DNA from 3 places in the Aeromonas sp. TS_SC_11 genome. Region 1 is predicted to be linked to each of the others. Evidence: predicted binding sites of a transcription regulator. Region 1 holds the regulator's gene; each other region holds the start of a gene.
What was found. Region 1 encodes LexA, which represses DNA repair genes until DNA is damaged. Its sites were predicted from a motif close to ANCTGTNTNNNNANACAGNT; they were not measured.
Positions count from the first base shown of each region.

Region 2: the regulator LexA is predicted to act here: its motif matches at 7,614-7,633, upstream of AC1P02_RS15475 (DUF4250 domain-containing protein).
Region 3: the regulator LexA is predicted to act here: its motif matches at 9,029-9,048, upstream of recN (DNA repair protein RecN).

Region 1 covers NZ_CM170470.1:909,912-920,692, forward strand. The annotation lists gene AC1P02_RS04320 (response regulator) at 1-503, shown strand, start outside; gene AC1P02_RS04325 (ATP-binding protein) at 500-1,855, shown strand; gene trmL (tRNA (uridine(34)/cytosine(34)/5-carboxymethylaminomethyluridine(34)-2'-O)-methyltransferase TrmL) at 1,937-2,401, shown strand; gene AC1P02_RS04335 (MATE family efflux transporter) at 2,383-3,768, opposite strand; gene AC1P02_RS04340 (SCO family protein) at 3,791-4,417, opposite strand; gene AC1P02_RS04345 (hypothetical protein) at 4,627-4,914, opposite strand; gene lexA (transcriptional repressor LexA) at 5,368-5,991, opposite strand; gene plsB (glycerol-3-phosphate 1-O-acyltransferase PlsB) at 6,196-8,619, shown strand; gene ubiA (4-hydroxybenzoate octaprenyltransferase) at 8,678-9,547, opposite strand; gene AC1P02_RS04365 (chorismate--pyruvate lyase family protein) at 9,544-10,080, opposite strand; gene AC1P02_RS04370 (flagellar basal body-associated FliL family protein) at 10,226-10,657, shown strand; gene AC1P02_RS04375 (hypothetical protein) at 10,763-10,781, shown strand, end outside.
Region 2 covers NZ_CM170470.1:3,330,163-3,340,943, forward strand. The annotation lists gene sstT (serine/threonine transporter SstT) at 1-988, shown strand, start outside; gene AC1P02_RS15450 (serine/threonine transporter) at 1,503-2,801, opposite strand; gene AC1P02_RS15455 (CoA pyrophosphatase) at 3,018-3,584, opposite strand; gene pabB (aminodeoxychorismate synthase component I) at 3,696-4,988, opposite strand; gene AC1P02_RS15465 (fumarate hydratase) at 5,284-6,807, shown strand; gene AC1P02_RS15470 (cell division inhibitor SulA) at 7,098-7,589, opposite strand; gene AC1P02_RS15475 (DUF4250 domain-containing protein) at 7,822-8,019, shown strand; gene AC1P02_RS15480 (glycogen/starch/alpha-glucan phosphorylase) at 8,409-10,781, shown strand, end outside.
Region 3 covers NZ_CM170470.1:2,499,855-2,510,635, forward strand. The annotation lists gene AC1P02_RS11750 (siderophore-interacting protein) at 1-146, opposite strand, end outside; gene AC1P02_RS11755 (efflux transporter outer membrane subunit) at 299-1,672, opposite strand; gene AC1P02_RS11760 (MacB family efflux pump subunit) at 1,669-3,609, opposite strand; gene AC1P02_RS11765 (efflux RND transporter periplasmic adaptor subunit) at 3,606-4,769, opposite strand; gene AC1P02_RS11770 (universal stress protein) at 5,022-5,462, opposite strand; gene AC1P02_RS11775 (DHHA2 domain-containing protein) at 5,932-6,825, opposite strand; gene recN (DNA repair protein RecN) at 7,317-8,981, opposite strand; gene nadK (NAD(+) kinase) at 9,094-9,978, opposite strand; gene grpE (nucleotide exchange factor GrpE) at 10,246-10,781, shown strand, end outside.

The sequences.
Region 1 (10,781 bases):
CAAAGCTGCGTGAGACCCACGACACACCGGTGCTGATGCTGACTGCGCGGGGCGACAGCCAAGACAGGGTCAACGGGCTGGAGGCGGGCGCCGATGATTACCTTGCCAAGCCCTTTGATGACAGAGAATTGCTGGCCCGGATCCGCGCCATACTGCGCCGGACCCAGAGTGCGCAACCCCAGCGTGGCGGCACTTCCGAAGAGATCCGCTTCATGGATCTGGTGCTGCAGCCGGGCTTGCAGCAAGCCAGCTGCGGCGAACAGCTGCTGGAGCTCACCGCCACCGAATTCGGGCTGCTGGAGTGTCTGCTGCGCAATCCCGGCCAGATCGTCAGCAAGAGCCAGCTCTCGGAGCTGGTGCTCGGCAAGAAGCTGGAACCCTTCGATCGCGCCATCGACATGCACCTGAGCAACCTGCGCAAGAAGCTGCCGGAACGCACCGATGGCCAGCCCCGCTTCAAGACGGTGCGCGGACGCGGCTATCTGTGGCTGGAACAGGCATGAACACGGCCCGCACCTTCAATGGCCTCTCCACCCAGATCTTCCTCTGGTTCTGGTTCATGCTGCTGGTCGTGGTCGCCGCTGTCGTGATACTGCCGACCCTGGATCCCCGCAACATAATTCCGTTACCCGCCCACGAGATGGTGCGGATGAACAACAACCTGAAAGCTCTGCAGCGGGGTGCCGACCCCAATCAGGATTTCGATCTGGCCAAGGCCATAGAGGCGGCGGGTCTGTTGCCGGTGGACAATATCTACCTGCGCGACGAGAAGGGCCAGATGCAATCCAGCACGCGGCTCAGCAAGTTCGTCGTCCGCTTCATGGTCGACTCGGACAACCCGGCCAAACCCATGCTGGGCAGCGAGCACCAGAGAGCCATCGCAGGTCCCTTCGAGATGGAGCACCACGGTCAGACCTATCACGTCTACTTCGGCCTCAATGTCGAAAACTCCTATCTGTTCCTGTTTATCCAGATCCTGGATCACCCGATCCAGATCCTGGGGATCGCCATGCTGGTCAGCACACCACTCTGCCTGTTGCTGGCCTGGCGACTGACCCGTCCCATACTGCAGTTGCAGCGTTCAGTCTCCCAGTTGGCGGAGGGCAACCTGGAAGTACAGATCCCCAATCTGGGGCGGCGTGACGAGATCGGCCAGCTGGCGGATCACGTCAGCCACATGGTCGACACGCTCAAGAGCATGATCCAAAAGCAGAAACAGCTGCTGTCCGATATATCCCACGAGCTGCGCAGCCCCCTCACCCGCATCCAGCTGGCGCAGGCGCTGATCCGCCGCAAGCAGGGCGACAGCAACGAGCTGGCACGGATAGAGTCGGAGATTGGGCGGCTGGACAAGCTGATCGGCGACCTGCTCGACCTGTCACGGGTACAGCAGCATGTGGAGGCACCTGTGGTGATGCCGTTGGCCGAACTGCTGGAGCCCATGCTGGATGACGCCATGTTCGAGGCCAACCAGAGCGGCAAGCAACTCCGGCTGCCGCCACTGCCGACCGAGTCGATCAGGATGTGGCCCGAGCTGCTGGCACGGGCGCTGGAAAATCCCCTGCGCAACGCACTCAAGTACGCTCACAAGTTCATCAAACTGGATTGGTATAGGGAAGGAAGGGAGTGGGTCATCACCATCCGTGATGACGGCCCGGGTGTGCCGGTGGCGCAACAGGAGCAGCTGTTCCTGCCCTTCTTTCGGGTGGATGATGCCCGCAACGCCAAGACCGGCGGCACCGGGCTGGGGTTGGCCATCGCCTCGGAGGCAATCCAGCGCCATGGTGGCACCATTCGCGCCAGTTGCAATCAGCCCACCGGGCTGACTATCACCATACGTCTGCCTATTGGCTGAGCCATCTCTTTTCATCCAGGCGGGCGCTGGGTATGCTGGCGCCCTTTTCAGCCCCATCTCGGCCCGCATCAGGATCCCGCCATGCTCGATATCGTGCTCTACCAACCGGAAATCCCGCCCAACACCGGCAACATCATCCGCCTCTGCGCCAACACAGGCTACCGGCTGCATCTGATAGAACCGCTGGGGTTCGAGTGGGATGACAAGCGGGTGAAGCGGGCCGGGCTCGATTATCACGAGTTTGCCGAGGTGAAACGCTGGCCGAGCTATGAGGCATTTCTGGCTGCCGTTGCTCCCGAGCGGGTGTTTGCCTGCACCACCAAGGGCAGTACCGCCCATTCTGCAGCGCAGTTCGCGCCCGGTGATGCCCTGCTGTTCGGCCCGGAGAGCCGAGGTCTTCCACTGGAGATCATAGAGAGCCTGCCGTTCGAACAGCGGCTGCGCATCCCCATGTTGCCCCAGAGCCGCAGCATGAATCTCTCCAATGCGGTCGCGGTATTCGTGTACGAGAGCTGGCGCCAGCTGGGTTATGAGGGTTCGCTCTGAACCTGGCTCACCCCATGGGGTGAATGCAACAGGCGGCCATCACGTTCCAATTGCCAGCACAGATACCCCAGCGTCAGACCTCGGCCCGCCATCAGGGCGCCCATGGCGGCCCACAAGGCGGCAACGCCCCAGCCCTGACAGAGCCACCAGACCGGGAAGAAGCCGCAAAACGCCGCTACCAACATGCTGTTACGCATCTCCCGGGCACGGGTAGCGCCAATGAAGACCCCATCCAGCAGGAAGCACCAGACCGCCAGTAACGGCATCAGGATCAGCCAGGGCAACTGGCGGTTTGCCTCGGCGATCACCGCCGGTATGTCGGTAATATGGGCGATGAGCTGGCTGCCGCCCGCCGCAAACAGCAGGCTGAAACCAATCGCTATGATCAGCGCCCAGCCAAGGTTCAAGACAATGGCTTCGCGCAGCGCCTGCCGATCCCGCCGGCCGATGGCGCGGCCCACCATGGCCTCCACCGCATAGGCAAAGCCATCCATCCCGTAGGAGATGAGCATCAGAAAGTTGAGCAGCACCGCATTGGCGGCCACTGCCACATCCCCCAAACGCGCACCCTGCAAGGTCATGAAGGCAAAGCAGAGCTGCAGGCAGAGGGAGCGGATGAAGATATCCCGATTCAGGCTGAGCAATCTCAACAGCGCGGGCCACTGACGCCAGCGTTGCCAGGCCCCCTGCCACACCTCGGGCGAGAGGCGGCGCAGATGGCGGCTCACCAGCCAGAGTCCGACCCCCAGGGCGCTGTAATCTGCCAGCAGAGAGGCGGCGGCCACTCCCTTCACCTGCCAGCCCAGCCCCAGTACGAACAAGGTATCCAGCGCCATGTTGATCAGGTTGGTGAAGATCAGCAACAGCATGGGGCTGCGGGCATCCTGCATGCCCAGCAACCAGCCCATGATCACCAGATTGCAGAGCGCCGCAGGCGCACTCCAGATCCGTACCGACACATACTCGCTGGCATAAATCTGCACCTCGGCTGACCCGCCACTGAGTGCAATCAGCACGGGCAGCAGGGGCAGCAGCAAGAGCAAGAGCAGCACGCCCAGCCCGACGGCGAGACCGAGCGCCCGCGCCAGGGTGTCGAGCTGGCCACCTGGACTACCGGCGCCATGAGCCTGGGCGGTCAGCCCTGTGGTGGACATGCGCAGGAAGCCGAGCAGCCAGAAGATGAGATTGATGAGGGTAGCCCCGACCGAGACGCCTCCCAAAAACCAGGCCTGACCGAGCTGGCCTATCACCCAGGTATCCACCAGCCCCAGCAATGGGGTAGTGATATTGGAGAGCACCATGGGCAATGCCAGGGCAAACACGGCCCCATGGCGCCGCCTGTCTGTCAACCAGGGCGGGATCAGCATGAGAGCAGCCACTCATCCGGCATCATTCGCCCTCCAGTCGCACTATTTTGGCGAAATCGGAGACCAGGGTTTCCATGACCACGTGGGGTACTCGCCCCTCGCTCATCTGGGGGCGGAACACGGCTTCCAGCTTGCCTTCCGGATTGATCAGCACTATGGAGGCGGAGTGGTCGATCAGGTAATCCTTCTCTCCCTGTTCGGCAATGGAGTAGATGAGGCCCAGGTTGCGCACAAACGGGAACAACTTCTCGTGGGGGCCGGTTGCCGCCTTGAACTCGGGATGGAAGAAAGCGGTATAGGTCTTGAGGCGAGTGATGTCATCGCGCTGCGGATCCGCCGAAATGAACACTACCTGGCTGTCCGGTGCAATCTTCTTCAGCGCCGGATAGACGGAGCGCAGATCCGCCAGCGTGGTCGGGCAGATATCCGGGCAGAAGGTATAGCCGACAAACAGAAAGGTCCAGTGCCCCACCAGACTGGCTGGAACGAAGGGCTGCCCATCCTCGTCGGTAAAGGCAAACGGATTGATGTCCCGCCCCGCCGGATAATAGTCGGCCTGCTCGGGCAGGGAGGGTCGGCTCCAGTGGAATGCAGCCATCATGCCCCCGACCAGCAGCAGGAACAGCAAGGGATAACGCGGTTTAACCATAACAACAGACCTTTTCACTGCGACATGCCCGCAGAGTGGGCACGAATGGATGGCCCATTGTAACCCAGCCCATCGCGCTCCGGGTTATCCCTTGCACCGGATGCCGCTTGGGTCAAAAGAGGCTCCCATAATCACTGGTCAGCCGGGCTGGGCCATAAAACAACAGCCCCACCATCAAGGTGGGGCTGTGAGACAAGGGCCAGGAAACATCAGGGTTGTTGTCTGCGGCGCTCATGGGCGCGCTTTGTCAGGGCACGCAGCGGTATGACGGGAGCGGTCCAGGGAAGATCCGTTTGTCCCGTGTCGCTATGACGGTGAAACAGCCGCACCAGGCGGACTATCTTGTCTTTGGGGCAGCCAAGCCAGACAGTCCAGCAGGCACCCTTGTGATGTACCCAGAGAGCATAGAAACGGGTCATCCGGTTACCCTTGATGAAACGGGTGATGGAAGAAGCGGGCGATGCCAGACCCGGATCCCATGGCGAGCTTGAAGCCATACCTGTCCTCCTTGACCAACAGGTCACGCCGGTCGGCATCGACAGCCCCCTTGGGTGGCCAGATCGATGACTGCCGCGTGTCGACTGCGCAGGTGTGCCTTTATTCTCCAGACGGCAGATGCCGCCGGTGCAATGCTGGCCACCCTCCCTTCTATCCCGCGAACGCCTCCATCTAACTGGGCTGGTAGCGCCCTTGCTGTCCGGCGCGCCGCCTGAGGCTGTTGTTATGCATCCCTGCTGACCTTGATTCCTGCCACCTGCCAAGTGGGAGAGGATCGTCTTGTCGAGCATTCGGGGCAGATCAAGCAAGTGACTGCCTTAGCCAAGGATATATCTGAAATGAGCCGGATGCGGACGGGCGAGACAGACAAAAATCACGGGTATCAGGATCTGATTGAAATCATGGGGAAAGGGGTACAGAAGCGAGACGGCCTCCCGAGGGAGGCCGTGCTGTTACATCCAGTCGGCGTTGCGGATTACGCCGACGGCCAGTCCCTCTATGGTGAGTTGCTGGCAGGAGAGATCAACGGCGATGGGTTCAAGCTCTTCATTTTCAGGCAGCAGCCACACCTGGCTGCCCTTGCGCTGGAAGCGCTTGACGGTGACGTCTTCGTCGAGACGTGCCACCACCACCTGGCCGTTGCGCACTTCCTGGGTCTTGTGGACGGCCAGCAGGTCGCCATCCAGGATGCCGATGTTCTTCATGCTCATGCCTTGCACCCGCAGCAGGAAGTCTGCCCGCGGATGGAACAGGGCGGGATCCACCTGATAGTGGCTCTCGATATGCTCCTGAGCCAGTATGGGTTCACCGGCCGCGACCTTGCCGATCAGAGGCAGGCCTGTCTCTTCCAGCACAGCTTCCTCTTCAATCAGCAGGCGGATGCCACGAGAGGTCCCCGGCATGATCTCGATGACCCCTTTTTTGGCCAGGGCCTTCAGATGTTCTTCGGCCGCGTTGGCCGACTTGAAACCAAGCTTCTGGGCAATCTCGGCACGAGTCGGCGGCATGCCGGTCTCGCTCATATTCACCTTGATCAGTTCCAGCACTTCGGCCTGGCGTGGGGTAAGGGGTTTCATAACATTGGCACCTGTTTTTTTATACAGCACACTGGCAGTATATACAGTGCAGTGGCCAAGGCAAGGCGCGGCTGACATTTGTCGCGGCCAACCCCTTATTTGCCATGGTTTTACGGCTGCGCAGCCGACTCATCGTACCTCTCGGCGACAAGCCGCCGGTGATTTGTTATGCTCACGCCGCATTTTTTTGGAGAGCAGACGCACATGTCCCTTGGACAGAAGATTTCCAGAGCCATCTTGCAATGGCCGGTCAGTGGCTTGGTCAATCACAAGAGCCTGCCGGAAAATCCCATCACAGAGCTCAAGCTGGATCCAGCCAGACCCATAGTCTATGCCCTGAAAACCAGCTCGATCACCGACCTGATGACACTGCAACAGTGCTGCGAGGATCTCGGCCTGCCCGGTCCCTTCACCCCGCTGGAGCTGAACGGTCAGTTGCTGCCGCGCTATGTCTGTCTGGACCGCCCGCCTCCCCTGTTCGGCAAGCGCAGCAAACCGCTGCCTTTCTTGCAGGAGTTCCACCAGCTGCTGGATCTGCACAAGCAGGATCCGGCACTGGATATCCAGGTGGTGCCCGTCACCCTGTTCTGGGGTCGCGCCCCCGGCCGGGAAGGGGAAGAGGCCTCCGGCTGGAACATCATCAGCAGCCTGGCACCGAACCGCCTCAAGAAGGCGCTGATCGTGATCCTCAAGGGCCGCGAGAACCTGGTGCGCTTCTCTCCGCCGCTCTCCCTGCGTCAAATGGCCGACAAGCACGGCACCGACGAGGCTATCGCCCACAAGCTGGCGCGGGTGGCCCGCACCCACTTCAGCCGCCAGCAGCTGGCGGCCACCGGCCCCAAGCTGCCTAACCGCAGCCTGCTGTTCAGGCAGTTGCTGGATTCCAGCGTGATCCAGCAGGCCATAGAAGAGGAGGCGCAGCGCGAGGGCATCAGCCTGGAGAAAGCGCAAAAGCGCGCCCACGGTTACATGGACGAGATCGCCTCCGATTTTTCCTACCGGCTGATCCGCCTCAGTGAAAGCTTCCTCGGCTGGCTGTGGAACAAGCTCTATCGCGGCCTTTCGGTCAACGGCGCCGAGAAGGTACGCCAGCTGGCGCAAGAAGGGCACGAGATCGTCTATATGCCCTGCCATCGCAGCCACATGGACTACCTGCTGCTCTCCTACGTCATCTACCACCAGGGGATGGTGCCGCCCCACATAGCGGCGGGCATCAACCTCAACTTCTGGCCGGCGGGCCCCATCTTCCGCCACGGCGGCGCCTTCTTCATCCGCCGCACCTTCAAGGGCAACCCGCTCTACAGCACTGTATTTCGCGAATACCTGAACCTGCTGTTTGCCAAGGGTTATTCGGTGGAGTTCTTTACCGAGGGTGGGCGCTCCCGCACCGGTCGTCTGCTGCCACCCAAAACCGGCATGCTGGCGATGACACTGCAGGCCATGATGCGCGGGCTGGACAGACCCGTGACCCTGGTGCCCGTCTATCTGGGCTACGAGCACGTGATGGAGGTGAACACCTATCACAACGAGCTCAAGGGTAGCCGCAAGGAGAAAGAGAGCTTCCTGCAGGTGCTCGGCATACTGCGCAAGCTGCGCAACTATGGCCGCGGCTTCGTCAACTTCGGCGAACCCCTGACCCTCAACAGCTACCTCAATGAACATGTGCCCGAGTGGAAGGACCACATAGGTCAGGAGGAGCGCCCAGAGTGGATGGCACCCACAGTCACCCGGCTGGGCGAGCTGCTGATGACCCGCATCAACGCTGCCGCCGCCGTCAATGGCCTGACCCTGAGCGCGCTGGCACTGCTAGCCGCCGAACGCCACGCCCTGACTCGCGATGAACTGCAGGCACAGCTCAACACCTATCTGGACCTGCTCAAGCAGGTGCCCTACAGCCCCCAGAGCACAATCCCGGCTGAGGATGCCAAGACACTGCTGGATCAGGCGATGGAGCTCAACAAGTTCGAGGTGAGCGAGGACAAGCTGGGCCAGATCATCAGCCTGGACCGCTATCAGGCGATCCTGCTGACCTACTACCGCAACAACATACTGCACCTGTTTGCATTGCCATCCCTGGTGGCCGCGCTGATCGAACGTTGCGAAGGGATATCCCGCGGCGAGATCGTCGCCCGCTGCATCGACATCTATCCGCTGCTCAAGACGGAGCTGTTCCTCCACTACGAAGAGGATGAGCTGCCGGAGCTGGTCGATGCCCTGCTGGCCGAACTGCAACGCCAGCAACTGGTCGAGGCACGGGATGGCGGCTTCTGGGTCAATCCTGGCAACCAGATGCGCCTGCTGCTGCTGGCCGAGAGCATCCAAGAGACGCTGCAACGCTACGCCATCGTGTTGACCCGGGTGCTGGCCCAGCCCTATGTCGAGGCGGAGCAGCTGGAGGCGGACGGCCTGATGATGGCGGAGCGCCTCGGCACCCTGCACGGCATCAATGCCCCCGAGTTCTTCGACCAGAAGCTGTTCAGCACCCTGATCCACACCCTGCGCAAGGAGGGCTACCTCTCTCCCGAGTGCAAACCGGATCTGGGCCGCTTCCAGGCGCTGGCCGACAACATAGTGCCGCTGCTGAGCAACAAGATCCGCCGCACCATACAGGCGGGCAACCGGCTCTGACAGAGACCGGAAACAAAGAAGGCCGCATCATGCGGCCTTCTTTTTATCCTGACATGCGTCACGGCAACAGGTAGTTGAGCACCAGACCGATGAATACCAGCGCCCCCGCATAGTTGTTGTTGAGAAACGCCTGGAAGCAGGCCTCCCGCTGCCGCTCCCGGATCAGCCGCTGCTGGTAGACAAACAGGGCCGCAGCCCCCAACAGCCCCCAGTAATACCAAGCCCCCAGCCCCATCAACTGGCCTACCGCCAGCAGGATCAGCAGGGTGGCCAGCTGCAACACGCCGATGATCCGCTTGTCGTGGCGACCAAACAGAATCGCGCTCGATTTCAAGCCGAGCTTGAGGTCATCATCCCTGTCCACCATGGCGTACTGGGTGTCGTAGGCGATGGTCCACAGCAGATTGGCGAGGAATACCAGCCAGGCCACCAGCGGCAAGGCGTTGGCCTGAGCCGCATAGGCCATGGGGATAGACCAGGAGAAGGCCATGCCGAGCACCAGTTGCGGGATCGGAATATAGCGCTTCATGAAGGGGTAGCAGACTGCCAGCAGCAAGGCCGCGAACGACAACGCTATGGTGAGGGAGTTCATGGTCAGCACCAGCGCGAACGAGATGAGCGCCAGTACGGCAAACAGCGCCAGCACCTCCCGCGGCTTGACCTTGCCCATGGGCAGTGGCCGACCGGCGGTACGTTTCACATGGCCATCGAAGTTGCGATCCGCATAGTCGTTGATGACACAACCGGCCGAGCGCATCAGAAACACGCCCACCACAAACACCAGCAGGGTCCAGAGATCCGGCAGGCCGCCGGCCGCCAGCCAGAGCGCCCACAGGGTCGGCCACAGCAGCAGCAGGGTCCCGATAGGCTTGTCGATGCGGGCCAGCTGCACATAGGCCAGTCCCCGCTCCTTGGTTAACAGATTCACTCCAGCTCCTTGTTGCATGACAGAGAGGGCAAGAAGAGTTCATGGACCAACAGTGGCCATTGCCCCAGAAACAGACGGGAACGACGTCCCCAGACGGTGGCGGCCGGGCACCAGGGATTGCTCGCAATCTCGAAACAGGCCAGTTGCAGGTGATCGCGGCGGGCAGGCTCGTCACCGAAAATACGCTCGCCCAAGGGCTGCTCACCCAGCTCGCGCAGCCCGCTCTCTTGCAGGGCGGCTTCGGCAAACAGGGTCCAGCCCAGCACAGCCGGCCCCCCATCGCCGTGCAGTATCACCTCGCGGCACAAGCCCATGGGTTGCTCGGCGGCCACTAGCTGCTGTTCATCGGCGCAGAGGGTGACACTGCGATTGCCCAGCAGCTGCACCGAGAAGTGGCGATTGTGGTGACGCAGACGCCGGGTCATGGAATCGGCCTCCAGCAACCAGGGCCGCAATGCCTCGGGCAGCTCGCACTCTGCGGGAACCCGCCACGGCGCTAGCTGGATAAGGGGAACAGTCAACTCGGACTTCACGGCTTCACCATCCGGAGATTTACGTTATCAGGTTAAAATCCGGTTTATTATCCGTAAATCATTCGAGAATTGTAAGAACATCCGTGCTTGACGGCCCCGATGGCAACATCAAAAATGGGGTACCTGCCGCTGATGAGCCATCTATATGAAGATCTTCAAAATTCTGCTGCTGTTGTTACTGAGCTGTGGCTCCCTGCATGTGCAGGCCTCGTCCGAAGAGGAGCCCCCGGCAGACGCCGAAGCGGCTGCCAAGCCCGGCTTTTCCTACCATGCTCTCGATCCCGACATCATCACCAACTACCTGAGCGATGGTAAAACCCTCGGCTATATCCGGGTCACGGTCGAGCTGATGGCTGAAAACGAGGGCGACCTCAAGCTGCTGGAGCAGCACGACCCCCTGATCCGCGACGCCATCATACGTCTGATGGGCAGCAAGACCGCCGATCAGATAAAGTCCCTGGTGAACCGCGAGGAGCTGCGCAAGGAGTGCCTGACCCAGGTCAACGAGCTGCTGGTGAAAGAAACCGGCAAGAAGGCAGTACGCGAGCTCATCTTCACCAAGTTCCTCTACCAGTAACAGATACAAGCCTTAAGCGAGGGCCACGCCAAGGTGGCCCAGTCGCTGTTTTCGAAATGAAAATTGATTACACTAGGCCCCCACCGAGTTGTCGAGGTAGTCGTTATGGGCAACAAAACCCTGT
Region 2 (10,781 bases), 2.4 Mb from region 1:
TGGTACCTTCGCAGCTGCCGTGGTAGCTGTGATTGCCAGTTTCCTGTTTCCCTCCAACCTGCATCTGGTGGCCAACACGGCGGAAATTACCCCGCCAGGCGGCATCACTGAAGTATTGCAAACCCTGCTGTTCAACGTGGTGACCAACCCGGTGAAAGCGCTGATGGATGCGAACTATATCGGTATCCTGGCCTGGGCCATCGGCCTTGGCATCGCCATGCGCCACGCCAATGACAGCAGCAAGGCGATGATCACCGATCTCTCCCACGGCGTCTCCACCATCGTCAAGGCGGTGATCCGCTGCGCCCCCCTCGGTATTCTGGGGCTGGTGGCGTCGACTCTGGCCGAAACCGGTTTTGGTGCCTTGCTCGGTTACGCCCAGCTGTTGGCCGTACTGATTGGCTGTATGCTGTTCATCGCCTTGGTGGTCAACCCGCTGATCGTGTTCTGGAAGATCAGACGCAACCCTTATCCGCTGGTGCTGACTTGCCTGAAAGAGAGCGGCGTGACCGCCTTCTTCACCCGCAGCTCCGCTGCCAACATTCCGGTCAACATGGCGCTGTGTGAAAAACTGCGCTTGCCGGAAGACACCTATGCGGTCTCCATCCCGCTGGGTGCCACCATCAACATGGCGGGCGCCGCCATCACCATTACCGTGCTCTCCATGGCGGCGGTGCATACGCTGGGGATGGAAGTGGATCTGGCTACCGCCGTGCTGCTCTCCGTGGTCGCCACCATCAGTGCCTGCGGCGCTTCCGGTGTGGCTGGTGGCTCCCTGCTGCTGATCCCGCTGGCGTGCAGCCTGTTTGGCATCGGCAATGACATCGCCATGCAGGTAGTCGCCGTGGGCTTCATCATAGGTGTGTTGCAAGATTCTGCCGAGACAGCTCTCAACAGCTCCACCGACGTGCTGTTCACCGCTGCCGCCTGTATGGCCGAAGATGAAACCCTGCTGGATGCCGCGCCGCTGCCAAGCCGCGAAGCTTGATAGCCAGCTTCATCAAACCATTGAAAACGCCCTCTTGTGAGGGCGTTTTTTTATGTGCGTTATCGATGGCCGAGTGCATCAGGATGTGAGATCCCTTCAATTGGAGGGATACGTGTGGGCTGAAGATCATGGCGTAAATAGGGGCCAGTTTGCCAACAGACATGCCCGCCGGATGGACTAGCTGTCAGTTGCTTATCTATGTCCGGCCAGCATACGACAACCCGGATCCTGTCATGAAAGGAACAAAGTGTGGGGCTGTGGCATTCAGGAGATAGGCTCGCTGCGAGCCAGCCTGTCAATTCGGTGAGCTGGGCCGAGCCATGCTTCTCGAAGACACCCTGACTGAGCCAGGTTCGTATCGTCAAAGGCTGGACCTGGTGCGCTCGTGGATGACGGCATTGTCACGCCATTGCCACTGAAGAGTGCGGTTTAGCATTACAGGAATGGGTTATTTGATCATAAAAAATGCCCGCCATCACTGGCGGGCATTTGCTTTGCCGTTATGGTCTGGTGATTAGCCAAACAGCTGGTAAAGGATGGCGGAGATGGCAATGGTACCCATCAGAGCAACAAACGCGTTGCTGATGTGTCCCTGGTATTTTGCCATGGCTGGTACGCGTTTGATGGCGTACATCGGCATGATGAAGAGGATGGTGGCGATGATGGGGCCACCAAGAGATTCAATCATGCCCAAGATGGAGGGGTTGGCGATGGCCGTGCCCCACAGGGTGAGGATGAAGAAGGCGATGATGAAGATCTCAACCTTCTTGTGGTTCGGCTCTTTGCCGGATTTGCGCATGTTCTGGACGATCATCCCTTTCAGACCTTCACGGGCACCCAGGTAGTGACCAAAGAAGGAGGATACGATGGCGACGAATGCAACCAGCGGACCGAAGTAAGAGATGATGGGGCTTGCATGCTGGTTTGCCAGATAAGAGAGCACGGCAATATTCTGTGACTTGGCTTCAGTCAGTTGTTCCGGGGTCAGGCTCATGACACAGGAGAAGACGAAGAACATCACGAAGCCCAGCAGTATGGTAGCAGTGCGCTTGAGAATGGCATCGGACTTCTCGACTGCATGGTCGCCATGATCACGACGCTGGGCCAGAGAGAAGCTGGAGATGGCCGGGCTGTGGTTGAAGGAGAACACCAGTACCGGGATGGTCAGCCACAAGGTAGTGGCGAAATCCTTGGCAGACGGCACCTGGGACAGGGCGGCGCCAGTCCAGTCGGGGATCAGGTAGAAGGAGATACCTACCAGGATGGCGATGAGCGGGTAGACTAGGAACTCGGTGACCTTCAGCATCAGCTTCTCGCCCGCCAGCATCACCGACATCATGCCCATGATCAGCACGATGGAGAGGAGCCAGCGTGGTGGCGCAGCCATCTGCAACTGGTTGACCATGAAGCTTTCGACGGTGTTGGTGATACCGACACCGTAGATCAGCACTATGGGGTAGATGGCAAAGAAGTAGAGCAGGGTGATTAATTTACCGGCGCCCACCCCGAAATGCTCTTCCACCACTTGTGTGATGTCGGCATTGGGTTGCTTGGACGAAAGTACAAAACGGGCGAGGCCACGGTGGGCCAGATAGGTCATGGGGCCGACCAGCAGCGCCATGACCACCAGTGGCCAGAAGCCACCCATGCCAGCGTTGATGGGCAGGAACAGGATACCCGCGCCGACGGCAGTGCCGAACAGGCTGATAACCCAGCTAGTGTCTTGTTTGCTCCAACCGCGAGATTGGATTGAGCTCGTTCCTTGCTCCTGTGAGGCTGCAACTTCCTGTGCGCCTATGACTGTATTAGACATGTGTCTCACCCCGAATGTGTGTTTTTTGTTGAGTCGGCGCAAGGATACGGTTTTTCTAATCAAAAATGTTGATCAAATTCACCTTTGTGAGGGATAAACCCTCACTCTTTTATGGAAATGTGATCGAAAGAATAAAAAATCAATTTTTTTTTATAAACACATACGTTAGTTTATTGTTAACGCGCAAATATTGCACTGGAATATGTTTGCAAAATGTTACGTGGCAAGTTGGCGAGATAGCTGGCGGATCATGCTGGCAGTCGCCCCCCAGATGAAGTGATCCTGCCAAGGTATCCAGTAGATGGTGTGTAGCTGATCGGCTCTTGGAATGGTCAGGGCTATGTGGTGGCGTGGGTCCAGCAGATGATGGAGTGGTACTTCAAAGGCCTGAGCCACTTCATCCTGGCTCAAGGTGAGTTGATAATCGGCGGCAACCAGCCCCAGCACGGGTAGCACATCGTATTGGGAAATGGTGTTGAGCGGGGCCAGGGTACCGATGATCTCGACCTGAGCCGGTATGATGCCCAGCTCTTCCCAGGTTTCCCGCAATGCCGTGTGGATCAGGTTGTGATCGTCCGGATCCTGTCGCCCACCAGGAAAGCTAATCTGTCCCGCGTGATGACGCAGGTGTGCGCTACGGCGGGTCAGCAGCAGTTGCAAGCCGTCGGCCCGCTCCACCAGCGGCAGCAAGACGGCGGCAGGTTTGAGCCCTGCCACCGTCAGTCGATGGGCGGGGGCAGGGCGTTGCAGTAAAAAGCGGGTCAGCAGTTCGGCGCGGTCCATCTTGTTTATTCTCTCGAATCGTCTCTCAATCCTGCGCTTGGGTCTCTTTCATGGTCACTCCGTTATCCATTCTGTCAACTTCTCAACTTCTCAACTTCTCAACTTCTCAGCTTATCGGCTTTTCAGCGTCTCCAGCAACGGCAGTATGCGGGCCACCTTGTCATAGGTTTCCTGATATTCACTGTCCACATCGGAGTCGGCAATGATTCCCCCCCCGGCCCAGCAGTGTAGTTGGCGGTCTGCCGCAATCAGAGTGCGAATGCAGATGCTGGTGTCCATCCGGCCATGCTGGCTCAGATAGCCGATGCTGCCACAGTAAGCGCTGCGGCGCTGGGGCTCCAGCTCCTCAATGATCTCCATGGCCCTGATCTTGGGGGCGCCGGTGATAGAACCGCCCGGGAAACAGGCGCGCAGCAGATCCACCGCCTGCCAGCGGTTATCCAGCTCGCCGTGGATGGTGGACACCAGATGATGCACCGCCGGGAACGACTCCACGGCAAACAGGCTGGGCACGCTGACGGAGCCAGGACGGCTCACCCTGCCGATATCGTTGCGCAGCAGATCCACGATCATCAGATTCTCTGATCTGTCCTTGTCGGCGCCAGCCAGTTCGAGGGCGCTGGCCCGATCTTGCTGCGGATCGGCGAGTCGGGGGCGGGTACCCTTGATGGGCTTGGTTTCGATATGGCGATCATCAAGCAGCAGAAACCGCTCGGGGGAGAGGCTTAGAATGGCGCTCTGTGGCAGGCGAACAAAGGCCGAAAACGGAGCCTGGTTGGCGCGGGACAACACCTGATAAGCCTGCCACTCATCGCCGCAATAGGCGGCGCTGAAGCGCTGGGTCAGGTTGATTTGATAACAGTCCCCTGCACTCAGGTAAGCCTGTACCTGCGCAAATTTCTCGCCGTACTCGGCGCGGCTCATGTTGCTGCGCCACTCGCTCTGCAGGGCGAATGGCGGTGTTGGCATCTCGTGCTGCGCGGCCAGCCACTGCAGCCGGCGATGGAGGCCTGCTTCATCGCCCCAATGCACCAGCTGCCAGGTGCCGCTTGCTACGTTGCGCAGCAGGGCCCAGTCATAGATGCCGACTGCCATGTCCGGGACGGACACATCCTGTGCGGCCAGTGTCGGCAATCGCTCGAAGCGACGGCCAAGATCATAGCCAAACAGCCCGAGGGCGCCGCCAATAAAGGGCAATTCGTCACAGTGCGGTGCTTTCTCGCCCAGCAGATCCCGTTGCCATTGTGCCAGCAGGGTCAGGGGATCCGTGTCAAACGACAGACACTGTTCGCCCCGGGTTATCCAGGTCAGTGGCCCCTCTGTCTGCAGGGTTGCCAGCGGGTCGGCGCTGATGATGTCAAAGCGGTTGTCCGCTCCCTGCGGGCCGGCCGATTCGAGCAACATGGCCCAGGGCTGATGATGCAGACGGGCAAACAACGCATGCAGCGCTGTCTGGTGATCAAAGTGGTGGATATGAAGAGTTGGTTTCATTTTTTGTTACACAGGCAACAGTTTGCACCCTGCTCCCTAGCCGGTATGGGGGGGCAAGCGTATCATAGGCATCGGAATTTTTAGAACAAACACGCCGTTGTCTATCGGGCCGACAGGCATATCGCCTGACACTATGGCACCGAAGCACGGCTCATATGGAAGCCCTTGCTCTGCCACCACGACGGAGACAAGGACCAGTGAGGATGATATGAGCATCATTAAAAAACAGGATTTTATCGATTCCGTCGCCGACGCCCTGCAGTACATCTCCTACTATCACCCCCTTGATTTCGTCCATGCAGCCAAGGCTGCCTATGACCGTGAGGTCAACCCGGCCGCCAAGGATGCCCTGGCCCAGATCCTGATCAACTCCCGCATGTCAGCCGAAGGGCATCGTCCCCTGTGCCAGGATACCGGTATCGTTACCTGCTTCGTCAAGATAGGCATGCAGGTGCAGTGGGACAGCGACATGACGGTGCAGGAGATGGTGGATGAGGGAACGCGCCGTGCCTACACCAATCCGGACAACCCGCTGCGCGCCTCCGTGCTGGCCGACCCGGCCGGCAGCCGCAAGAACACCAAGGATAACGCCCCTGCTGTCGTGCATATCGACATGATCCCGGGCAACAAGGTGGAAGTGAGCATCGCGGCCAAAGGCGGCGGCTCCGAGAACAAATCCAAGATGGTGATGCTCAACCCATCCGATGATGTCGTCGAGTGGGTACTGAAAACAGTGCCGACCATGGGCGCCGGCTGGTGCCCGCCCGGTATGCTGGGCATCGGCATTGGTGGCACCGCCGAGAAGGCGGCCGTACTGGCCAAGGAAGCCTTGATGGAGCACATCGACATTCAGGAGCTGATCGCCCGTGGTCCCAAGACCACCGAAGAGAAGCTGCGGGTCGAACTCTATGACAAGGTCAACAAGCTCGGGATCGGTGCTCAGGGTCTGGGCGGCCTCACCACAGTGCTGGACGTGAAGGTCAAGAGTGCCCCGACCCATGCCGCCTCCAAGCCGGTGGTGATGATCCCCAACTGTGCAGCCACCCGCCATGTCCACTTCGAGCTGGATGGCTCGGGCCCGGCCGAGTTGACCCCTCCAAAACTGGCCGATTGGCCGGAGATCACCCGCGAAGCGGGGGCCAATGTGCGCCGTGTCAATGTTGACGGTATCACCAAGGCCGAGCTCGCCAGCTGGAAGAGTGGCGACACAGTACTCCTCTCCGGCAAGATCCTTACCGGTCGCGATGCAGCCCACAAGCGCATTGCCGACATGTTGAAAAATGGCGAGGGTCTGCCGGAAGGGGTCGATTTCACCAACCGTTTCATCTATTACGTTGGTCCGGTCGATGCAGTTCGTGACGAAGTGGTTGGCCCTGCCGGCCCCACGACGTCCACCCGAATGGACAAGTTCACCGACATGATGCTGGGGGAAACCGGTCTCATCGGCATGATCGGCAAGTCAGAGCGTGGCCCCAAAACAGTCGAGAGTATCAAGCAGCACAAAGCTGTTTATCTGATGGCCGTAGGGGGCGCAGCCTACCTGGTCGCCAAGGCGATCAAGAAGTCGCGGGTGGTGGCTTTTGCCGATCTGGGTATGGAAGCCATCTACGAGTTCGAGGTGGAAGACATGCCGGTGACAGTGGCGGTGGACTCTCAGGGCAACAATATCCACGAGACAGGCCCGGCCTACTGGTCGGCCAAGATTGCCGAGCTGGATGGCAAGCTCTCCTGATAGTCGTGTTGAGCCAGGGCCAAGGATACTCGTATCATTCCTGTGGGGTGGCACGAGCAAACGACCAAGCCGTCTGTGACATTGGGTGACAGCGTAAAAAGGCGACCTTAGGGTCGCCTTTTTCTATCGTCCCGCAGGTTGGCGTTGGTACTGGCTCAGGTGTACAGACCAGACGGGTCACTTCTGCTTGGTCACTCTTCTAGGGCCTTTTTCTTGGCTCTTGCCTGATCCCTTCTCCGCTTGTTCCATTTCTTCACGGCGATTTCGAGTCTCCAGGCTGTTCTGGACCATCAGTGGTTGAGATAGACATCCTGTCCGCCGTAGGCCAGCGGGCCGCTGTGCACGGGCAGTAGTTTTCCTGCAGGCTCGAAAAAGCGGGTCAGCACCCCGAAGCGTTGTCCCAGTTTGCTCAGCTTGACGCGATCCAGCGAAACCTGTGCAGGCAGCCAGGTCAAGACAGCTGCGCAGTGACCATTGCCCAGACTCTGCTCCAGCATTAGCTGCCAGTTCTTGATCTTGGGGCTGTGCACCACCAGCACCCGAGCGGGGTTGATCCCCTGAGCCTGCAGCTGTTTGGCCACTGGCAGGCCTGGCGGGGCAATCAGCAGGATCCAGCCCGTGTCACCATGGCTCAGTCTCACCAGCTCGTCGAGCAATGGCCGCTCATCGCTGGCAGGTGCGGTGTGGCACGCTTCTTCCACCTTGCTTTGATGGCGGGTTGGCCAGGGATTGCTCATGCTGACAGACGCGGCGAAAGGGAGGTGACTCATGGGCTGGCTCATATGTTTGTCCTGTATGGATAACCATGCTGTATGCGTATACAGTAGTTGCAACTCAGGTCAGTGACAAGCCATTTATGGCCAAAAATGTGATCAAGCTGGCAGGGTGTTAACCTATGCTATTGATTGTAATGGATATTTTGTTTTTACCGGGGTGCTTGTTTTTTAGGCTGTGGACAAAGAGGGAGGTGGCGCCCATGGTTATACAGTATCTGGATGAAGAGGAGAGATGAAGATGGACGTCAGTACCTTGCAACGGCTGGATGCCAATATCCTGCTCGGGATCATCAATGAAAAGTTGCGGCTGGAGTGTGATGGCCTGGAGGAACTACTGGCTTATTACGACATGACGGAGGATCAATTGGCGACCCGGTTAATGCAGATAGGCTATCACTACGACCCCATGAGCAATCAGTTCAAGGCCCATGGTTGAAGGGGAGTCGATCGTCGTTATCGGGGGGAACCAATCTTACTTTATGAACAGCGCACATTGAAATCGTTTTCAATGTGCGCTGAATTTTCAGCTATTTTCATGGATTTTCAGTACTTGGCAATGATTGAAAACCTATTCACGGATTTATATTTGCATTTATTTGTTAAGTTACTGATTTTAAATGAAATGAATGTTCCTGATTAATAAGTTTCAGGAAAGGGTTTTCAAGCTTGAACTGTCATTTTTATACGTTAAAGTGTGACTTGCGTTAACTTTTAAACCATCGGCTTTAGCTAGTATGCCCACGCCGGAACATATTCTGAGATAACAACAGCACCGGTCCCTGATGGGATAACAATTTTATTATTCTGTAACGAAGGAAATGGTTTATGGCTACCAAGAAGAAGACAGACCAGGATCTCCAACTGGATAAAGATCAGCTCAAGGCGAGTATCGTGCGTCACCTGCGTTCTACCTTGGGTACAAGCGAACAGAAAGCCTCGCCAGAAGCGTGGTGGAAAGCGACCGCAGCCGCCGTCAACGAACAGGTGTACGAGCGCCTGACCCGTACTCAGCAGACTCATTTCAAGAAAGATACTCGTGCGATTCATTATCTCTCTGCTGAATTTCTGATGGGGCGTTTGACCTCCAACAATCTGCACAACCTCTCCCTTTACAAAGTGTGTGAAGAGGCGTTGGGTGAACTCGGTCTGGAACTGACCGATTTGTGTGAACAAGAGCCGGACATGGCGCTCGGCAACGGTGGCCTTGGCCGCCTGGCTGCCTGCTTCATCGACTCCCTTGCCACCCTGAATTACCCGGCTGTCGGTTATGGCATCCATTACGAGCACGGCCTGTTCCGTCAGGAGATTAAGGATGGTCGTCAGATCGAACGCCCGGACTCCTGGCGTGAATATGGCAATCCCTGGGAGATCTGCCGCCCGGAATCCGTGCAGGAGATCCCGCTCTACGGCTATGTGGAAACCGTGTTCGGCGACAAGGGTGGCCTGAAGAAGGTATGGCACGCAGGTCGCAAGATCAAAGGGGTGCCTTGGGATATCCCTGTGGTGGGCTTTGGCGGTCACACCGTCAATATCCTGCGTCTGTGGGAATCCCGTGCCTCCGAGTTTTTCGACTGGGACGTGTTCAACGCCGGTGGTTACATCGATTCCCAGGCTGAAAAAGCCCAGGCCGAAACCATCTCCAAGGTGCTCTACCCGAATGATGAAACAGATGCGGGCAAAGAGCTGCGCCTGATCCAGCAGTACTTCTTCTGTGCCTGCTCCATCAAGGACATCATGCGCCGCTACAAGCGGGTGCATGGCAGTGACTTCAGCAATTTTGCCGCGCAAATTGCCATTCAGCTCAACGATACCCACCCGACTGTGGCTATCCCCGAGCTGATGCGGGTGCTGGTGGATGAGGAAGACTTGAACTGGGATGCCGCCTGGGCTATCTGCTATCGGGTCTTCTCCTACACCAACCACACACTGTTGCCGGAAGCGCTGGAGAAGTGGTCCGTCAGCCTGTTTGAGAAGGTGCTGCCCCGTCACCTGGAAGTCATTTACGAGATCAACGCCCGCTTCCTGAGCGATCTGGTCGAACCCAAGTGGCCAGGCAACGATGCCATCAAGGCCAAACTCTCCATCATTGAAGAAGGGGATGTACGCAAGGTGCGCATGGGTAACCTGTGCGTGATCGGTTCGTCCAAGGTGAACGGCGTGGCCGAGATCCACTCCAAGCTGGTGAAAGAGGATCTCTTCCCCGAGTTCGCCGAGCTGTGGCCAGAGAAGATGTGCAACGTCACCAACGGCGTGACGCCCCGTCGCTGGCTGCTGGCCTGCAACCCAGAGCTGGCCGAGCTCTATAACGAAGTGGTGGGCAAAGAGTGGCCGCTGCAGCTCGACAAGCTGCGTGCCGTCACCAAGTTTGCCGACGACAAGGCATTCCAGCAGCAGTTCATGACCATCAAGCGTCATAACAAGGAGAAACTGGTCAAGGTCATCAAGGCCGAAACCGGCATCGATGTGAGTGCCGAGGCGATCTTCGACGTCCAGATCAAGCGTCTGCACGAGTACAAGCGCCAACAGCTGAACCTCATCCATATCATGGCGCTCTACCGTCGTCTGCTGGCGAATCCTGACTATGACATGCACCCGCGCGTGTTCATCTTCGGCTCCAAGGCGGCGCCCGGTTACAAGCTGGCCAAGGACATCATCTACGCCATCAACAAGCTGGCGGAACGGGTCAACAACGATGCTCGCATCCAGGGCAAGCTGAAAGTGGTGTTCATGCCGAACTACCGCGTGAGTCTGGCCGAGAAGCTGATCCCGGCGGCCGATGTCTCCGAGCAGATCTCCACTGCAGGTTACGAAGCCTCCGGTACCGGCAACATGAAGATGGCACTGAACGGCGCCATCACCATAGGGACACTGGATGGGGCCAACATCGAGATCGCGGAAGAGGCGGGTGCCGAAAACTGCGCCATCTTCGGTCTGAACGTGGATGAGGTGAAGTCTCTGAAGGCGCGCGGCTACAACCCGTACGACTTCTACTATGCCAACTCCGAGCTCAAGGCCGTGCTGGATTGGTTCGACACTGACTACTTCACGCCGGGTCGTCCGGGCGAGCTGGCCTCCATCAAGCGCTCCTTGCTGGAAGGGGGCGATCCCTACCTGACCCTGGCCGATTTTGCTTCCTACTCCGACGCGCACAAGCTCATCGACACCTGGTACCGGGATCCAGCGCTGTGGGCGAAGAAA
Region 3 (10,781 bases), 1.6 Mb from region 1:
ATCTTGATATGGGCGCCGCCGCAGGTGAAGGGGTAGTCAGCGAGTTCCGGGCTGGTCAGGCAGACTCGGCGCAGGTGCGGGCTCACATCCCGGACGTGTTTGACCGTGAGCAGACGAGGGCGATTGACCGGGGTGGGCTGAGACATATGAATACTCCTGACTGACAATGGCGCCCATTTTTCATGAAATGAAAACTATTATCAATTGCTTTGTGTGACAGGCAATCAGGAAGGGGACATCAAGAGGGGAAAAAGCACCGCCTCTCATGGCATGAGAGGCGGTGTTGAGCGGCGCTGGCTTAGCTGTGATCACTGCCCCCCAGCGCCTTGTAGATCCTGGCCATGGTATTGAGCTGCTCCTTTTGCTGGCTGAGCAAGGAAAGCTCGGCCTCCCACAGGCGGTTCTGCTCATCCAGCCAGGGTTGTACCCCGGTGGCACCGGCCTGGAAGCGAGCCCGAGCAAGCCGTTCCGCCTCTTTGGCAAACGTCAGCTGCTCGGCCAGATAATTCAGGCGCTGCTCGCCGTGATGGCGGGCGGCCAGGCCGTCTTCCACCTCGACCAGGGCGGTATAAAGCTGCTTGCGAAATTCGGTTTCGGCAATCTGGTAATCAAGCTCTGAGCTCGCAATGGAGATCCGGGTCTTGTTGTATTCGAGGAAAGGCAGCGCCAGGCTGGCACCCAGAGTACCCACCGGATTTTGCAATACCTGTGTCAGGGTGTCCGAGGTGCTGCTGGCACCGCCGGTGAGACTCAATGAGGGATAGAAACCGGTGCGGATCTCATCCCCTTTTGCCAGTGTTTTGCGCAGGCGCAACTCGGCGGCGCGCACGTCGGGGCGCCGTGCCAGCACATCCGCTGGAATGCCGACCGCCAGTGATGGCACCGGGGTCGTCGTCAGCGCGGTTGGGGCAAATTCCAGCGGTCCGCTGCTGCGCCCAAGCAAGAGGCGCAGCCCGTTGCGGGCCTGTTCCTGCTGCATCAAGAGCGAAGTGAGTTCAGCTTGTTTGTTGGCCTTCTGCTGGCTGGCCTGCACCAGATCGAGCCGGGTAATGGCGCCGGCCTGGTACTTGGCCTGGGTCAGCTGTTCGGCGCGGGTGTAATTTGCCAGTTGCCGCTCGCCCAGTGTGATGGCCGAGCCGAGATAGGCCAGCTGCCAGTACTGCTCCAGCGCCTTGCCGATCAGCATCAGGCGGGTGGCCGCCAGATCCTGGGCGGAAGCCTGGGCTTCCCAGCTCGCCTGATCCCGCGCCGAGGCGAGCCGACCCCAGAGATCCACCTCATAACTGAGGGTGAGAGAGGGGCCCATGCTGCTGCTGGCACTGCCATCTTTCAGATTTTTGGTGCCGTTGGCCCCCAGGCTGGCACTGACCGAGGGGGTCTGGTTGGTATCGGCATAATCTGCGCCCAGCAGTGCGCTTCTGAGCCTCAGTCCGGCGACCTGCATGTCCGGGTTGGCGGCCAGCACGGCTTCCACCAGTTGATCCAGCGCCGGATCATGGAACCCTTGCCACCAGAAGCCGGCCTGCTGCCGGGTGAGACCGTCATCCGGCTGTTGCCAGCTCGGAGCCAGTGCCAGAGCTTGTCTGTGATAGGTGCTCTGCTGGCTGCAGGCGCTCACGCCAGTAGCAAGGGCCAGGCAGAGCGCCAGTTTGGATAAGTTGTACATCGTCATTCCCTCGCCAGCGCCTCGACCGGATCGAGCCGGGCGGCATTGCGGGCGGGTAGGTAACCAAACAGGATCCCGATGAGCGAGGAGCAACCAAACGCCATCAGGATGGAAAAGAGCGAGAACTGCATCTGAATGCTCTCCACGAACAGGGAGAAGAGCAGGCCTATGAACAGGGAGACGCCGACCCCGAGCATGCCCCCGAGCAGGCTGACCATCACCGCCTCGATCAGAAACTGCTGCAAAATGTCGGACTGGCGAGCGCCGACCGCGATGCGGATCCCGATTTCGCGGGTACGCTCCACCACCGAGACCAGCATGATGTTCATCACCCCGACCCCGCCGACGATGAGGGATATCACCGCGATGGCGGAGACCAGCAGCGTCATGGTGGCTGTGGTTTTCTCCACTGATTTTATGATGCTGTCGCTGCTGAAGGTGAAGAAGTCCTTCACCCCGTGGCGCTGGGTCAGCAGCTCGATGGCAGCCTGTTCGGCAAGGGCGGGTTGCACCCCGTCCTTGACCCGAATGGTGAGCTGGCTGAAGTGGTTCTGGGAGATGAGGCGGCTCATCACGGCGCTGTAGGGCAGCCAGACGTTCACTGACTGGCTGCTGCGGCCAAACCCCGTCTCCTCTTCCACCACACCAATGATGCGCACCGGCAGGGTGCCGACCAGTACCACCTGACCGACCGGATCTTCCTTGCCAAGCAGGCTCTCTATGGTTTTGCCATCCACCACTGCCACCGCGGCCCGGTTCTGGATGTCGCGCTCGTCAAACAGGCGGCCACTGGTGAGCTTCATCCCCTTGACCCGGAAGAAGTCGCTGCCGACTCCCACTATGCTGCCACTGCTGGTTTTGTTGCGATAACGCAGCTGACCCGACGAGGCAATCTGGGGGCTGGCCCCTTCCAGATAAGGTTGGCCGAGCAGCGCATCGAGATCCCGCTTGTTGAGGGTCTGGATACTGGCAGCCTTCTCGTCTCCCCAATCCTTGCCCGGGAAGATGTCGATGGTGTTGGTGCCCATGGCGTTGATCTGGTCGACCACCTTGGCACGGGCCCCCTGACCGAGCGCGACCACGCTCACCACGGCGGCTATGCCTATGATGATGCCGAGCATGGTGAGGAAGGTGCGCATCCGGTGTGCCAGCATGGCGTGCAGCGCCATGCGTCCCGCCTCGCGATAGCGATCCCAGTCGTTGCCGCTCGCTCTGGCGGCGGGGGAGGCGGCCGGGAGGCGGGCTGTGGTCGTAGCCGGTTTGCCGCTGTCTTCCAGCACCCGGCCATCGCGCAGCGTGATGATGCGATCCGCATGGCTGGCCACTGCCATGTCGTGGGTCACCAGAATAATGGTGTGGCCCTGGACGTGCAGCTCCTTGAGGATGGCCATCACTTCCTTGCCGCTCTGGCTGTCGAGGGCACCCGTGGGTTCGTCCGCCAGGATCACTTCGCCGCCATTGGCCAGCGCCCGGGCAATGCTGACCCTCTGCTGCTGGCCGCCGGAGAGCTGACCCGGAGTGTGATGGCTGCGATCACTCAAGCCCAGCCGTGCCAGCAGGGCTTGGGAGCGTGCCTGCCGATCGGGGCGGGAGGTGCCGGCATAGACGGCCGGGATCTCCACGTTGGCGGCGGCGTTGAGGTGTGGCAGCAGATGGTAGCGTTGAAAGATGAAGCCAAAGTGGTGACAGCGCAACCGGGCCAGGGAGAGGGCATCCAGGGTAGCGGTGTCCTGCCCCCTAAACAGATACTGGCCCGCGCTTGGGCGATCCAGGCAGCCAAGCAGGTTCATCAGGGTGGATTTGCCGGAGCCGGAGGCGCCGACGATGGCGATCATCTCACCCGCTTCAATGGTCAGATCCAGCGGATGCAGGACGGTAACCTCCTGCTCTCCGCTTTGGTAGCGTCGCTCTATCCCTTTGAGCTGGATCAGTGGCTCACTCACAACATCATCTCCACATCGGGGCCGTTGACGGGAGCACTTTGACCCAGCTTGACCTTGTCCTGCTCGGTGAGGCCGCTGACTACCTCGACCTTGATGTCATCTTTCATGCCGGTCTTGATGCGGCGTGTCTCTTTCTGATCGTCATCCTTGATCAGGGTGACTTCGTACTCGTTCTCCCCCAGCTTCTTGCCAAGTGCCGTCTGCGGAATGGTCAGCACCTGCTTGCGCTCGCCGAGCACTATGGTGACTTGTGTGGTCATGGCGACTCGCAGGGTGTGATCCGGATTGGGTACGTCGAACAGGGCGTAGTAATAGACGGCGGCATTGCTGGTGGCCGTGGTGCTGGTGGCCTGCTCGTTGATGTTGGTGGGGGCCAGTTCGACCGTGCGCAGGGTGCCGTGATAACGGGTATCCGCATCGCCCATCAGGGTGAAATAGACCGGCATGCCGGCCTTGACCCGGGTGACATCCGCCTCAGAGATCTGTGCTTTGACCGTCATTGTCTCCAGATTGGCGAGCTTGAGCAGGGTGGGCACAGTCTGGCTGGCGGCCAGGGTCTGGCCCTGGCGGGTCACTATGCTGACGACTGTGCCATCCATGGGGGCCAAAATGCGGTTATAGCCCAGCTCCGTCTTGGTGCGATCCACCTTGATCAGTGCATTCTCGATCTCGGCCTTGGCGCTCTGCAGCTCGGCCCGGGTGACCGCGAGCTGGGCTTCGGCGCTCTCCAGATCGGCGCGGGAGCTGGCTTCCTGCTTGAACATCTGTTGCTGACGGCGCCAGGCCAGCTCGTTTTGCTTGAGCTGTGCCTGTTTGATCTTGAGCTGGGCACGGCGGCTGGCAAGATCCGCCTCGGCGGTCTTGAGGTTGTTCTGGGCGATCAGGGGATCTATCTCGGCCAGCAGGTCACCCTGCTTGACGCTCTGTCCCGCCTCGACGGCCAGATAGGTCACCTGACCCGAGACTTGGGCACCCACATCCACCTGCTCTATGGCCTGCAAGACGCCGCTGGCCAGCACCGTCTGCTCCACATCCTGGCGGGTCACTGGCGCGCTCAGCACCGGGTCCGGGGTCGTATTCGGCCAGGCCAGCCAGGTGATGGCGGCCAGGGGGATGAGTACGAGCAGGGCAAATTTTCTCTGCTTGGGAGTTATGTTCATTTATCACCTGAATGAAACGTGCGAAGGCATGCAAGGGCAATATCCTGCAGCAAACGAGGCTTAAAAAACAGCGATGAATATGTAAGGAAACATGTAGACAGGCTTGTCAATAGTGAGGCTGCCAGCGGGCTGGGCAGAGGTGGTGGCAATGAGGGAGTCGCGTGGCGAACGGGGAAAAGTGCGGGTGTTGACGGCAACAAGAGGGGACGAGGGGAGATGAGGCGCCCACCACTTGAGCGGGCGCCTGTCAGGTTAGCTGACGGCTTTGAGCTGCTCTACGTAGGGTTCGTGGCAGATCTGGATATCGATCGGCAGCTTGTAAATAAGCAGACGGGCCAGGGATCCTTCCATCCAGTGATGGCGGCTGCCCACCAGCAGCAGATCCGTCGGGTGTGAAGCCAGCCAGTGCTTCAGGTCCGACACAACGTCATCGACCACCAGGCACTGATAATCCACTGGATGCTGCAAGGTGGTGATGAGTTCACTGATGATGGCCTTGGCATCCAATGTGCCCTGGGCACTGCGCTCTTCTTCGGACAGCGACAGGCTTTCGCGGCGCACCTTGCTGCTATGAGTCAGGTGCAGCAGGGTCAGCTCAGTGCCCATGCTCTGTGCCAACCGGCTTGCTTTGGCCAGCGTCTCCTGCTCGTAATCCTTGCCTTCCAGCAAGAGCACAATATGGGTTGAGGTCATAAGCAGTTCTCCTTGGCATGACGCGGGTCACCAGAGACACCAGGTGTGTCTCTTACCACTGTGTTCCCGCTATATATATGGTATGGCGCTAACATGTCCTGGTCGTCTGGCGTCACCCTCTGTCGGTGATGCATAGTAAAACCATGTTCATTTACATCAGCATAACAGACCGAGTTGAATGGAGAATGAAGGGATCCCGGATATTTGATGGTTAGCGGGGGAATTGCGGATAAAAATGGTATTTTTTTAGCATGTTTGCATGGTCAGCAAGCGCTGCATATCTGAATCATGCTGCCTGGTCTCTATCTGAGTATCGCGTGACGCAGTGAGCACGCACAAGCAGGATGAGGGAAGTTGACGACAGGGCGTACAGAAGAAGTCGCATGCCGACCGAGGTGGCGTGTCAAAGCCATGGGGTAGAAAGAGAGGGCAGGGAACCCGGCGTGTACCGCTGCCTTGCCACTTGGCATCACACCGGGTCTGTTGACAGATAGTGGGCCAGCCAGGGCAGACCCTCCTTCTTGCGGCTGACGGCACCGGTCAGATGGATGGGGTGCTCGGGCAAGATGCCGTTGCTGGCGAAATAGAGCAGGCTGTTCCCCTTGGCGAGATCGGTCAGCATCAACACATAGGCATCCAGCTTGTCCTGTTCCTGCCGGGCCTGCATAGCCTGAGCCAGCTCTGCTTGCCGTGACTGAAGCTGTGCCGGATCCATCACGCATATCTGGCTGACAGACAGTGTGTAACCGGCAATCTGGTATGCCTTCTCATCGGCGATGAGCAGCTCGGCCAGGGGAGCATCACCTAACTGGGTGCGGCGTTCCAGCAGGGTCTGTGCGAAGGGTTCCAGCGCCAGATCGGCCAGGGGCAGCAGCGCATTGACGGCTGCGCGATCACGGGGCGTGGTCGTCGGCGAGGTGAGGCTGAAGGTGTCGCTGATGATGGCGCCCAGCAGCAGGCGAGCCTGGGAACGGGAGAGGTTGTCATAGCCCATCAGCTCCAGCAGCACAGTTGCACTGCAACCCACAGCACGGATCCAGGCATCGAGGGGGCCCCGAGTCACAAGAGTGCCGATCCTGTGGTGATCGATCAGCCCCTGCACGTCCGCCTCGGCAAGGCCCTCTGGCCCTTGCTCCAGCTCGCTGAAATCGACCAGAAACACAGATTTGTTGGCCACGCTCCCCTGCAGCAGGGGCGGGGCATCGACCCCGGCGGTTTCCAGAATGAAGCGGGTCTCGGCGATGGGGTCACCCAGTGCATAGGCCTGGGCCGGTCTGCCCTGGCCATTGAGCCAGTCGGCGGTGACCAAAGCGGTGCAGATGCTGTCGCTATCGGGGTTCTTGTGACCAAACACGTGGAGCATAAAGGCATTCCTGAAGTTGGAGGCTCCTGGTCGACCGCGCAAGGACGCTGGCCGGACAAGGGGGCAGATAAAACAGGTGAAGGTGCACGGGTTTTTGCTCCCGACCTGGTCTCACTCTATGCGTCGGTGCTGGTCATGGCAACCTGGATGACTCGCACCGTCCTGATGGTCACACCGTCACCTAGCTGGTTGCGTCGGCTTGTCCTAGCACCTTCTTACGGAGCCAGACCCGGCACTCGGAGCCGGGTCTTGTTGCTGTGCGGTACTATGAGGTTTAGCCAGGTTTAGCTCCCGTACTCTGGTCTGGCTCCCACACTCGATCCAGGCCAGAGAGTCCCCTGGATGTCGGCTAACCAAGCGGCTGGTGTGTGGGGGAGAAAATAGAAGAGAGGATAGGGCGATCGCAACGTCAAATAGCCATATAAAGAAGGGGAGCCTCACACCCGCAGGTTTGAGGCTCCCCTTTTACTGGCCGTGTTGGGCGTCCCTTCTCAGGAGGCAAGCAGCTCGCGGGCGTTGGCCAGGGTATTGTCGGTGATCTGATCGCCGCCCAGCAGACGAGCCAGCTCCTTGAGGCGAGCGCCCTGATCCAGTGCCTGCATCTGGGTTTCCGTTGTCTTGCCGTCGGTGTGCTTGCTCACCACCATGTGCTGGTGGCCCTTGCCTGCTACCTGGGGCAGGTGAGTGACCACCATGACCTGAGTGGATTCACCGAGCTGGCGCAGCAAACGACCCACCACGGCGGCGGTGGGGCCGCTGATCCCCACGTCCACCTCATCGAAAATCAGGGTCGGGGTCGAGACCTTGCGGGCGCTGATCACGACGATGGCGAGGCTGATCCGCGACAGTTCACCGCCCGAGGCCACCTTGCCCAGCGGCTGGATTGGTTGCCCCGGGTTGGTGGTGACCATAAATTCCACCCGATCAATGCCGAGCGGCGACAGGCTGCTCTGGGCATCCGGCCGCACCTCGATGGCGAAGCGGCCGTCCGGCATCGCCAGCTCGTGCATGCTGGCGGTCACCTTGGTGCTGAGTTCCTCGGCGTAACGCTGACGGCTCTGGCTCAGTGCCTCGGCGGCTTGCACGAAGGCGAGGCGGGCCTCGGCCAGTTCATCTTCCATGCCCTCGAGGCGCTCTTCATCAGAGTTGAGGCGGGCGAGATCACTGGCCAGATCCTGATGATGCAGGGCCAGCTCGGCTGGTTTGACATGGTGCTTGCGGGCCAGATTGATGGCTTTGGAGAGGCGGGCTTCCAGCTCGGTGAAGCGCTCCGGGTCCAGCTCAAGCCGATCCAGATAGCTGCGCAGCTCGCTGTGGCTCTCCTGCACGCCTATCATCGCCTCGTTAAGCATCTCCAGCACAGGGCTGAGGCGGCTGTCCATGCCCACCAGACTCTCGGCTTTGTCGACGGCGACCTGCAACAGGCCGGCGATGGTGGTCTCTTCGTTGTCATAGAGCAGATCGAGACAGGCGCCGCACTCCTGCATCAGTTCGGTGCCGTTGGCCAACCGCTGATGCTCCTCTTCGATCGCCTCGAACTCCCCCGGTTGCAGGGCAAATTCGTCCAGTTCCTGCACCTGATATTCGATGAGCTGACGGCGGGCTTCTCGCTGTTGCTGTTCGGCCTTGAGGCGATTGAGCTCGTTTTGCAGCTGACGCCAGAGCTGATAGTGCTGGCGCACTTCTTCCAGCAGCAGGTGATGGCCGGCATAGCCATCCAGCAAGCTGAGCTGGTAGTCGGGTTTGAGCAGGAGCTGGTGGGCGTGCTGGCCGTGGACGTTGACCAGCAGTTGACCGAGATTTTTAAGCTGGGTCAGGGGGACGGGCACGCCGTTGATGTAGCTGCGTGAGCGCCCTTCGGCAGAGAGTACCCGCCGCACTATGCATTCGCCTTCGTTGTCCAGCTCGTTGGCGGCGAGCCAGGCGCGGGCGGCCGGGTTGCCGTCCAGCAGGAAACGGGCGCTGACCTCTGTCTTGTCGCTATCGGGGCGCACCATACTGGCCTCGGCCCGCTCGCCGAGGCAGAGGCCGAGCGCGTCTATGGCGATGGATTTACCGGCACCCGTCTCACCCGTGATGCAGGTCATGCCGGGTTGCAGATCGAGTTCGAGAAACTTGACGATGGCGAAGTTGTTGACGGTCAGCTGGGTCAGCATGGTCTCATCCTGTATGGGCCAACATTACTGTGTATGCATCCAGTATATACTGGTTTTACATACAGTAAAGAGTCGGCCCGCAACAGGATGGACAAGAGCGTTGAAAAGCGCCTTAAAACAACTTGCTGCCCCAGCCGAGCTTGTTGCGCAGCACGTGGAAGTAGCTGTAATCGAGCGGATGCACCAGGTGCAGCTTGTGCTTGCTCTTCTTGATGAGGATCTCGTCCCCCGGGTGAACCGCCAGTGTCACCTGACCGTCGCAGCTCACCTGCATGGCATCATCCTGATTATCCGGCGAGACCAGCAGGCGCACTTCGCTGTCCGCATCCAGCACTATGGGGCGGCTGCTCAGGGTGTGCGGGAACATGGGCACCAGCGTGATGGCGTTGAGCTTGGGAGTGAGGATGGCGCCGCCCGCCGATAGCGAATAGGCGGTGGAGCCGGTCGGGGTGGCGACTATGATGCCGTCCGAGCGCTGGCTGTACATGAAGCTGCCATCGATATAGACCTCGAACTCGATCATGTGGGCTATCTTGCCCGGGTGCAGCACGGCTTCGTTCACCGCCAGGTTGCTCGATTTGCGCTCCCCGTGACGATAGACGGCGGCTTCCAGCAAGAAGCGGTGTTCACTCTTGTAGTGGCCGGAAAGCACCTGTTCCAGCGGCAGCAGATAATCCTGCGGCGACAGGTCGGTCAAAAAGCCGAGATTGCCCCGGTTGACCCCGATCACCGCCACATCGAACCGTGACAGCACCCGGGCCGCGCCCAGCATGTTACCGTCCCCGCCGACGACGATGGCCAAGTCCGCCTGCTCACCGAGCTGGACCAGATCCATCACGTTTTCATCCATGATGCCGAGGGTGTGGGCGACCCGGCTTTCGACCAGCACCTTGAAACCACGGGTAGTGAGATACTGATGCAAGCCGGTCAGGGTCTGGTTGGCCCCTTCGTGGTGGGGTTTGCCAATCAGGGCAATGGTTTTGAACGGAGAATCCATAGTCTGTCGGGTCTGGGATGAGTATTGGGGGCAGTATACCCCGCTTTGTGGGGGATTTGTCTGCTGCCAGCGTTCTGCTCGCGCCATCGTACCGGGAAAAGTGGCAATTTGCCTGTCGGTGCGGCTCATTGGCGACGATAGCGCCTTTTTCCCCTTGAAAGCCGAGGCTGCGTCCCCATAATAGCGCCATTACAGGGTCTGTTGCCGACTTGTCTCGCACCCGAACGTCAGCAGACCCTCATAAGCAACCCTGAAATTGGAGATGTCATGAACCACGAAGAACAAAAGGTTGAAACGATGGAGCAAGTGGAAGCCCAGCCAGTCGAGCCGACCGATGTAGACAGTGAAGTGACAGCCGAGCAGGCCCGCATTGCCGAGCTGGAGGCCCAACTGGAAGCCGCCCAGCTGGCGTCCAATGAAGAGCGTGAGCGTGCCATTCGTGCCGTCGCCGAAATGGAAAACCTGCGTCGCCGAGCCGCCCAGGATGTGGAGAAGGCCCACAAGTTTGCGCTGGAGAAATTCGCCGCCGAACTGTTGCCGGTACTGGACAACCTGGAGCGCGCCATCGAGCTGGCCGACAAGGAGAGCGAAGAGCTCAAGCCGATGATCGAAGGGGTCGAGCTGACCCTGAAATCGATGCAAAGCGGCGTGGCCAAGTTTGGTCTGAATCCGCTTGATCCGCTCAATCAGCCGTTTGATCCCAATGCCCATCAGGCGATGAGCATGATCGAAAATGGCGAGCTGGCACCGAACACTGTCATCGCCGTGATGCAGAAGGGCTACGAGCTCAATGGTCGGGTGAT